Regions from separate parts of the Geodermatophilus sp. SYSU D00867 genome, predicted to be linked through region 4. Evidence: predicted binding sites of a transcription regulator. Region 4 holds the regulator's gene; each other region holds the start of a gene.
What was found. The regulator LexA, encoded in region 4, represses DNA repair genes until DNA is damaged. The targets are predictions, from matches to a motif close to TCGAACANNTGTTCGA.
Positions count from the first base shown of each region.

Region 1: dinB (DNA polymerase IV) is a predicted target of LexA. The motif match lies at 969-984, and genes of this name have one in related genera.
Region 2: ACI8AK_RS10070 (DUF6504 family protein) is a predicted target of LexA. The motif match lies at 941-956, and genes of this name have one in related genera.
Region 3: ruvC (crossover junction endodeoxyribonuclease RuvC) is a predicted target of LexA. The motif match lies at 1,069-1,084, and genes of this name have one in related genera.

Region 1 covers NZ_JBJGZC010000009.1:22,164-24,356, reverse strand. Annotated here, with positions in the region: gene dinB (DNA polymerase IV) at 1-919, opposite strand, end outside; gene ACI8AK_RS10110 (BatC protein) at 1,150-1,455, shown strand; gene ACI8AK_RS10105 (cupin domain-containing protein) at 1,743-2,193, shown strand, end outside.
Region 2 covers NZ_JBJGZC010000009.1:12,281-14,473, forward strand. Annotated here, with positions in the region: gene ACI8AK_RS10060 (GNAT family N-acetyltransferase) at 1-259, opposite strand, end outside; gene ACI8AK_RS10065 (YbaK/EbsC family protein) at 274-807, opposite strand; gene ACI8AK_RS10070 (DUF6504 family protein) at 1,037-1,363, shown strand; gene ACI8AK_RS10075 (SAV_6107 family HEPN domain-containing protein) at 1,363-1,842, shown strand; gene ACI8AK_RS10080 (DNA polymerase III subunit alpha) at 1,839-2,193, shown strand, end outside.
Region 3 covers NZ_JBJGZC010000009.1:135,992-138,184, forward strand. Annotated here, with positions in the region: gene ACI8AK_RS10640 (YebC/PmpR family DNA-binding transcriptional regulator) at 1-719, shown strand, start outside; gene ruvC (crossover junction endodeoxyribonuclease RuvC) at 1,102-1,668, shown strand; gene ruvA (Holliday junction branch migration protein RuvA) at 1,665-2,193, shown strand, end outside.
Region 4 covers NZ_JBJGZC010000021.1:7,609-9,801, reverse strand. Annotated here, with positions in the region: gene ACI8AK_RS18550 (LysM peptidoglycan-binding domain-containing protein) at 77-712, opposite strand; gene lexA (transcriptional repressor LexA) at 950-1,729, shown strand; gene ACI8AK_RS18540 (hypothetical protein) at 1,758-2,193, opposite strand, start outside.

The DNA of each region.
Region 1 (2,193 bases), on a different contig from region 4:
GCCCGACGTCGGTGGGGACGCCGAGGGTGCGGCTGCGGGTGAGGGTGGTGAAGTCGGCGAAGCGGACCTTGATGCTCACCGTGCGGGTCAGCCAGCCGCCCGCGCGCAGCCGGGCCGCCGTCCGCTCGGACAGCCGCAGCAGCTCCCGGTGGACGACCGCGGGGTCGTCGACGTCGGTGGGGAAGGTCTCCTCGTGCCCGGTCGACCGCTCCGGCTCGTCGGGCACCACCCGGCGGGGGTCGCGGCCCCAGGCGAGCTCGTGCAGGTGGCCGCCGGCGGCGGGGCCCAGCGCCCGCTGCAGGGTGCGCGCCGGGACGTGCGCGAGGTCGCCGACGGTGCGCAGCCCCAGCCGCAGCAGCACCTGCTCGGTCTTCGCGCCCACGCCCCACAGGGCGCCGACCGGCAGCGGGTGCAGGAAGTCGATGACCTCGGCCGGGCGGACGACGAGCAGCCCGTCGGGCTTGGCGCGGGTGGAGGCGAGCTTGGCCACGAACTTGGTGCCGGCCACGCCGACGGAGCAGGTGATGCCCTGCTCGTCGAAGACGCGGGCGCGCAGGTAGTCCCCGATCTCGGCGGCGTCGCCCAGCCGGCGCCCGGCCCCGCCGACGTCGAGGAAGGCCTCGTCCAGGCTCAGCGGCTCCACCAGCGGGGTCACCGACCGGAACAGCGCCATGACCGCGCGGGACACCTCGGCGTACAGCGCCGTGTCCCCCGGCAGCACGGTCGCCGTCGGGCACAGGCGCAGCGCCCGCGCCGTCGGCATGGCGGCGTGCACGCCGTACGCGCGGGCCTCGTAGGTGGCCGAGGTGACCACCCCGCGGTTGCCCGCGCCGCCGACGATGACCGGCGTGCCGGCGAGCTCGGGGTGGCGGCGCACCTCGACGCTGGCGAAGAACGCGTCCATGTCGACGTGCAGCACCGTGCACCCCTCGGCACGCCCCCCCGACGACCCCACGCGACCTCCCCGTTCGAACACGTGTTCGGAGACTAGCGGCCCTCCCCGGGAGGCGGCGCGCCGTCCCCGGCGTGTCCGGGCGCGTCGGGAAGACGCTGGTCGGCGCATGTGTGACCGGCCCACGGGCGAGGTAGGTGGGACACCACCGACCGCCGTCCGGCGGACGGTCCCGACCCGGATCCCGGAGGAGCCCGATGGCGCTCGACGACGACGACATGACCAGCACGGAGGGTCCGGCCGACAGCGGAGCCGGCGAGGGCACGCCCGGCCAGCACGACGGCGGCGCCGACGGCGGTGCCGACAGCGGCGCGGGCCACGGCCCGGCCGACGGTGGCGCGGCCGGCGGCGGTGCCGACGGCGGTGCTGACGGCGGCGCGGACGGCGGTGCGGACGGTGGCGCCGACGGCGGTGCCGACGGCGGTGCCGACGGCGGTGCGGACGGCGGTGCGGACGGTGGCGCCGATGGCGGTGCCGACGGTGGCGCGGACGGTTCGGCCTGAGCCAGGACCCGACCGCCGCGGGGCCGGGCGGGGCTGACGCCCGCCCGGCCCTGCGCCGGTGCACGCACCTCGACCCCGCGGTCTTCGCCGAGCAGTACTGGTCCCGCCGCCCGCTGCTCGCCCGCGCCGAGGACACCGGGGAGTCGTTCACCGACCTGCTGACGCTGACCGACGTCGACGAGCTGCTGTCGCGGCGCGGCCTGCGCACGCCGTTCCTGCGCATCGCCAAGGACGGCGCCGTCGTCGACGCCCAGCGGTTCACCACCTCCGGTGGCGCCGGCGCCGAGGTGGCCGACCAGGTCTCCTCCGACGCCGTCCTGCGGCTGTTCGCCGACGGCAGCACCGTGGTCCTGCAGGGCCTGCACCGGCTGTGGCCGCCGCTGATCGAGTTCGCCGACCAGCTCGCCGCCGACCTGGGGCACCCCACGCAGGTCAACGCGTACGTCACGCCGCCGTCCTCGCGCGGGTTCAGCCCGCACTACGACGTCCACGACGTCTTCGTGCTGCAGGTGGCCGGCGAGAAGCACTGGACCGTCCACGAGCCGGTGCTCGAGGAGCCGCTGCGCACCCAGCCGTGGACCGACCGCCGGGCCGCCGTCGCCGCGGCCGCCGGGCGCGAGCCGGTGGTCGACGCCGTGCTGCGCCCGGGCGACACCCTCTACCTGCCGCGCGGCTACCTGCACTCGGCGGTAGCGCTCGGGCAGACCAGCGCGCACCTGACCATCGGCGTGCACACGG
Region 2 (2,193 bases), on a different contig from region 4:
GCCACCACTGGCCGGGGGCGACGAGGTAGCCGTAGCCGAAGCCGACCAGCTGCTCGCCGTCCGGGGTGGCGGCGAAGGCGCCGACCGCGCGGAAGCCGGGGCGCTCGGTGTGCTGGACGGCGTAGCCGTAGCGGCCGGCGACCACCGAGGCGTCGTAGCCCATCGCCTCGCCGTAGATGGCCAGCGCCTCGTGCATGTGCTCGCGCAGCCAGCCTGCGGGCAGTTCGGTCACCCGCGTCGCGGGCGTCGTGCCGGTCACGGGGTTCTCCTCGTTCACGGGCCCACCGCAGCGGGGTGGGGAGCGGCGGCCGGACCGTCGGCGGTCGGGCCGCTCCCGACCTCGGCGGGGGTGCCGGCGGTCAGTCGCAGCAGCTCGTCGTAGCTGGTGGGGAAGACGGCCGACGGGTGGCCGGCGGCGGCCCAGACGCGGTCGTACCGGGCCAGCTCGACGTCGACGAGCGTGCCGATCGGCCCGGGGTGGCCGATGGGGGCGACCCCGCCGATCGGCTGGCCGGTGTGCTCGCGGACGAAGGCGGCCGAGGCGCGCTCCACGCGGGGCACGCCGAGCAGGGCGGCCACCTTCGCGACGTCGACCCGGTGCGCGCCGCTGGTCAGCACGAGCAGCGGCTGCCCGCCGACGTCGAACACCAGGCTGTTGGCGATGGCCCCGACCGGGACGCCGAGCTGGGCGGCGGCCGCGGCGGCGGTGTGCGCGCCGTCGGCGAGCTCGTGGACCCGCCCGGTGGCGCCGGCCCCGGCGAGCAGGTCGGCGATCGCGGCCACCCGGGGGTGGGCGGGTCGGCTCATGCGCTGATCCTGCCACCGCTGTCGGACCCCCGCCGTACCGTCCGGCACGCGGTCGGGAGGGGCTCCTCCCGGGGAGGACGCGGTGGCGCGTCCGGCTTGACGGGACCGGCGCGGTCGGGTCTACTCGACGTGTTCGAACACACGTTCGAACAGGTCGGCCACCGCCCCGGGACCTTCCCCGCCCGGGCGGTGGGCGGACCGTCGGACGGCACGGGGTGGGGAGACGGGCATGAGCCGGGTGCTGGGTGACGTCGGCGAGCGGGCCGGCGAGGAGGTGCAGGTCGAGCGCGGTCCGCTCGGGCCGGCGCAGTTCTGGCGCGGGCAGGGCCGCTACGTCGTCGGCGAGCTGCTCGACTCGTGGGTCGAGACCGCGCCGTGGTGGCAGCGGGCCGCCGGCACCTCCGGCGGCGCCTCGGCCGACCTGGTCGCCCCCCGCGAGGTGTTCCGGGTGGAGGCGCTGCGGGCCGGCCGCTCGCGGATGAGCTTCGCCGGTGTCTACGACCTGTGCTGGGACGCCGCGGACAACCGCTGGTCGCTCGTGCGGGTGCACGACTGATGGGCGCCGCGCGCGCCGTGGCCGAGCAGCTGCCCCTGCCCCCGCCGCTCCCGGCGGCCGCGGGCCAACTGCTGGACCAGGCCACCCGGGCCCTGGCCGAGGCCCGGCACGCCCCCGACGCGTGCCGGCGCTACGCCACCGCGCACCTGGCGGCGCTGCGGGCCGCCGCGGGGGTGCTGGCCGCCCGCACCCGGCCGGAGAGCGGCCGCCGCCGGCCGCGCAGCGCCTGGGTGCTGCTCGAGCAGGTCGCCCCCGAGCTGGGGGAGTGGGCCACCTTCTTCGCCGCCGGCGCGGCCAAGCGCGCCGCCGCCGAGGCCGGGCTGTCCCGCGCGGTCACCGAGCGCGAGGCCGACGACCTGGTCCGCGACGCCGGGACCTTCCTCGCCGTGGTCGAGGAGCTGCTGGCCACCACGCCCGAGCCGGCGCCCCGGCCGCGCGTGGTCGGCGGCACCGCGCACCGTCCCGCCCGCGGGCGGTGAGCGGGGACCCCTTCGTCCACCTGCACGTCGCCTCCGGCTACTCCCTGCGGTACGGGGCCAACCACCCGGCCGACCTGGTCGCGCGCGCCGCCGAGCACGGCATGACGGCGCTGGCGCTGACCGACCGCGACGGTCTGTACGGCGCGGTCAAGTTCGCGCTGGCCTGCCGGTCGGCCGGGCTGCGGCCGGTGTTCGGCGTCGACCTCGCGGTCGCGCCGGCGGTGGACACGACCGTGCCGCCGGCACGGGCGCACGTGCTGGGCGAGGACGAGTTCTCCCTGCGCCGCACCGGGCACGCCCCCGCGCGGCCGGCGCCGGCGCGGCGCAGCCCCGTGCGGGGCGGCGCCGGCG
Region 3 (2,193 bases), on a different contig from region 4:
ACAAGAAGGCCGCGATCGACGCCAAGCGCGGCAAGCTGTTCGCCAAGCTGATCAAGAACATCGAGGTCGCCGCCCGGACCGGTGGCGGTGACCCGGCGGGCAACCCGACGCTCTACGACGCCATCCAGAAGGCGAAGAAGTCCTCGGTCCCCAACGACAACATCGACCGCGCGGTCAAGCGCGGCTCGGGCGCCGAGGCCGGTGGCGTCGAGTACCAGTCGATCACCTACGAGGGCTACGCCTCCGGCGGCGTCGCGGTGCTCGTCGAGTGCCTCACCGACAACCGCAACCGGTCGGCCTCCGAGGTGCGCACCGCGATGACCCGCAACGGCGGCTCGATGGCCGACCCCGGCTCGGTGTCCTACCTGTTCACGCGCAAGGGCGTCATCGTCGTCCCGCAGGCCGACGGCGTCGACGAGGACACCGTCCTCATGGCGGTCCTCGACGCCGGCGCCGAGGAGGTCCGCGACCTCGGCGACACCTTCGAGGTCGTCTGCGAGCCCGGTGACCTGGTCGCCGTCCGCACCGCGCTGCAGGACGCCGGCATCGACTACGACTCGGCCGAGGCCGGGTTCGTGCCCAGCGTCACCGTCGAGCTCGACGAGGAGGGCGCCGGCAAGGTGTTCCGCCTCATCGACGCGCTCGAGGACCTCGACGACGTCCAGAACGTCTACGCCAACTACGACGTCTCCGACGAGGTGCTCGAGAAGGTCGGCTGAGGCGCCACCGGCGCACCGGCCGCCCCGGACACCACACCCCAGCGGCCCGATCCGGTCCGCCGGCGCCGCGGCGACGGTCCACCCGCCGGCGGTCCGGGCCGCGCCGGCCGACGGCGGCCCGGTGGGGCGCCGCGCCCCGGTGGGGCCGGTGCCGCGGGGAACCGCCGCGCCGGAGCCCGCTCGCCGCCCTGCCGCTGGACATCGACACCGGCGGCTCCGCCCAGGTGGCCGGACCCGGGCGCGGCGCCGCTGGTGGCCGCCGGGGTCGGCTGAGCGCCCGCGTGTCGCTCCCCGGACCGTGCCGCGTGTTGCGTCCCGGGGCCGTCGTCGGGGACGGTTACGGTTGCGGTCGAACACGCGTTCGGTGAGAGGGGGAGCGGGCATGCGGGTGCTCGGCATCGACCCGGGGCTGACCCGGTGCGGCTGGGGTGTGGTCGACGGCCGTCCCGGCGCGCGCCCGGCCGCCGTGGGCGTCGGCGTGATCCGCAGCTCCGCGGACCTGGACCTGGAGCTGCGGCTGCTGGAGCTGCACACCCAGGTCACCGCGCTGCTGCGCGAGCACCGGCCCGACGTCGTGGCCATCGAGCGGGTCTTCACCCAGAACAACAAGGGCACCGCCACCGGGACCGCGCAGGCGGCCGGGGTCGCGGCGCTGGCCGCGGCGCAGGCAGACCGGCCGGTCGCCTGGCACACGCCCAGCGAGGTCAAGGCGGCCATCTCCGGCAACGGCCGCGCGGACAAGGAGCAGGTCACCCTCATGGTCACCCGGGTGCTGGGGCTGACGTCGGCCCCCAAGCCGGCCGACGCCGCCGACGCGCTGGCGCTGGCGGTCTGCCACGTGTGGCGCGGCCCGGCCCAGGACCGGCTGCGGGTCGCGGCGATCGCCGGCGGCATCGGCGCGCCGGTGGTGCAGCGGACGCTGCCGCGCTGGCGGGGGGTGTCCCGGTGATCGCCTCGGTGAGCGGCCGGGTCGCCGCGGTCGGCCCCGAGGGCGCGGTCGTCGAGGTCGGCGGCATCGGCCTGGCCGTGCAGTGCACGCCCGGCACCATCGCCCGGCTCGCGGTGGGGGAGGACGCCCGCCTGGCCACCAGCCTGGTCGTGCGCGAGGACTCCCTCACCCTCTACGGCTTCGCCGACGACGACGAGCGGCAGCTGTTCGAGCTGCTGCAGACCGCCAACGGCGTCGGCCCGCGGCTGGCGCAGGCGGTGCTGGCCATCCACCCGCCGCGCGAGGTCCGCCGCGCGGTGTCCACGGCCGACGTCAAGGCGCTCATGCAGGTGCCCGGCATCGGCAAGAAGGGCGCCGAGCGGCTGATCCTCGAGCTGCGCGACCGGCTCGGCGCCACCACCACCGACACCCAGCTGGACGGCCCCGCCCCGGCCGGCCTCGCGCCGGTCACCCCGGTGGCGCCCTGGCGCGACCAGCTGTCCTCGGCCCTGGTCGGGCTCGGCTGGTCCACCAAGGAGGCCGACA
Region 4 (2,193 bases):
GACCGGGCCCGGAGGGTTGACGAAGTCACCGGCGCGCTCTCGTCACTTCTCGTGACGACGACGCCGGGCGGAGCGCCTACGGCAGGCGCAGCACCTGCCCGGGGACGACGACCGCCCCCTCCAGGTCGTTGAGCGCCTGGATCGCGTCGACCACCGCGCGCACGTCCTGGCCGGCGCCGGCGACCTCCGCGGCGATCGACCACACCGTGTCACCGCTCTCGACCACGACACTGCTCTCGCCGGCCAGGCGCAGGCCGTCGTCGGGAGCGAGGAATCCGCAGCCGAGGGCGGCGCCGCCGACGCCGGCGGCGAGGACCAGCACGGTGACCAGGCGGCGCCCGCGGCGGGTCAGCCGCACCGGCGCCGGGGCCGGTGCGCACCGCGCGCGGACGGCGGCCCGGGCGGGCTCCGAGCGCACCGGCCGCCCGCTCGGGCGGGCCGGGTCGCGGCGGGTGCGCGGCCCCTCGGCGGCCGGGCCGGCGGTGCGCGCGGGAGCCGCGGCGGGACGGTCGGGCACCGGCCGCAGGTGCCCGGTGACGCGGGGACCGGAGCCCGGCAGGGCGGCGCGCTGCGCCGGCCGGCCGGCGCCACCCGGGGACGCGGACCGGCGTGCGCCGGCGGACGCGGTCGCGACCTCCCCGCGGAGCGGCGGCCGCCACGGGACCCGGACCGCCGCGTCGAACTCGAGCACTGCCTGCCGCACGCTGCCCATGACCGCTCCTCCTGATCGGGTCGAACGCTTCGAACGCGTGTTCGATCGAACGTCTGTCCGGATGTCTACCGCACGGGTCCGACGAGTGCGAGAGCGGCGCGGCGTGTCCTTCGAACACACGTTTGAACCTGCGGCGCCGGCGCGCTACGGTCCGTGCGGGCGCACCGCCCGCCGACCGGCCCCCGGGCCGGGAGGGCGACGGACGGGCCGCGGGGACGCGGCCGGCGAGGAGGAGACGTGGCGGGCACGAGCGGGACCGGCCAGGGCACCCGGGGCGGCGGCACGGCGACCCGCCGTCCGGCCGCGGAGCGCGGCGCCGGCACGGACGGCACGGGCGCCGTGCGCACCTTCCCCGACCGCGGGGAGGCCGGTGACGGCCTGACCCAGCGCCAGCGCCGGGTCCTCGAGGTCATCCGCGACTCGATCGAGCGGCGGGGCTATCCGCCCTCGGTCCGCGAGATCGGCGAGGCGGTCGGCCTGTCGTCGGCGTCGTCGGTCGCCCACCAGCTGTCGGTGCTGCAGAAGAAGGGCTGGCTGCGGCGCGACCCCAACCGGCCCCGCGCGCTCGACGTGCGGCTGCCCGGCGAGACCGCGGGCGAGGCCGCCCCGGCGGCACCCGCCGCGGCCGCCGACGGCTCGGCCGCCCCGACCTACGTGCCGCTGGTCGGGCGGATCGCGGCCGGTGGCCCGGTGCTCGCCGAGCAGGCCGTCGAGGACGTCTTCCCGCTGCCCCGCGAGCTCGTCGGCGAGGGCACGCTGTTCATGCTGCGCGTCGCCGGCGACTCGATGGTCGACGCGGCCATCTGCGACGGCGACTGGGTGGTCGTCCGTCAGCAGCCCACCGCCGAGAACGGCGAGATCGTCGCCGCGATGCTCGACGGCGAGGCCACCGTGAAGACCTACAAGCGCCGCGACGGGCACGTCTGGCTGCTGCCGCACAACCCGGCCTACGAGCCGATCCCCGGCGACGAGGCCACCATCCTCGGCCGCGTCGTCACGGTCCTGCGGCGGGTCTGAGCCGCAGGTCCCCCGCCGGCGCCGGAGCTCAGGCGCCGGCGGGCGGACCACCGGACCGGCGGCGGCGCAGTCGCCCGCCGATCCACACCAGCGCGGTCGCGACGACGGCGGCGGCCACGCCCGCGGTCACCGGCGAGAGGCCCGCGGGGTCCCCCCCGAGCAGCGCCGACGGCGAGGTGTCGGCGGCGTCGGACCCTGCCGGCGCGGGCGGCGCGGACCCCGCCGGGACCGGTACCGCGGTGACGTCCCCGGGCACGCCCTCGCCCGCCAGCAGCAGCGCGCGGCCGTCCGCGGTGAACGACACCGCCTCCCCCTGCGGCGCCTCGGGCAGCGCGATCCGCACCGGCTCGCCGGCCAGCGCCCCCGGGACGTCGGCACCGGTCAGCGGCCAGACGTAGGCGTCGGTGTACGTGCGCAGCGCGATGCGGCTGCCGTCGCGGGCGACCGCCCCGCCGGTGACCAGC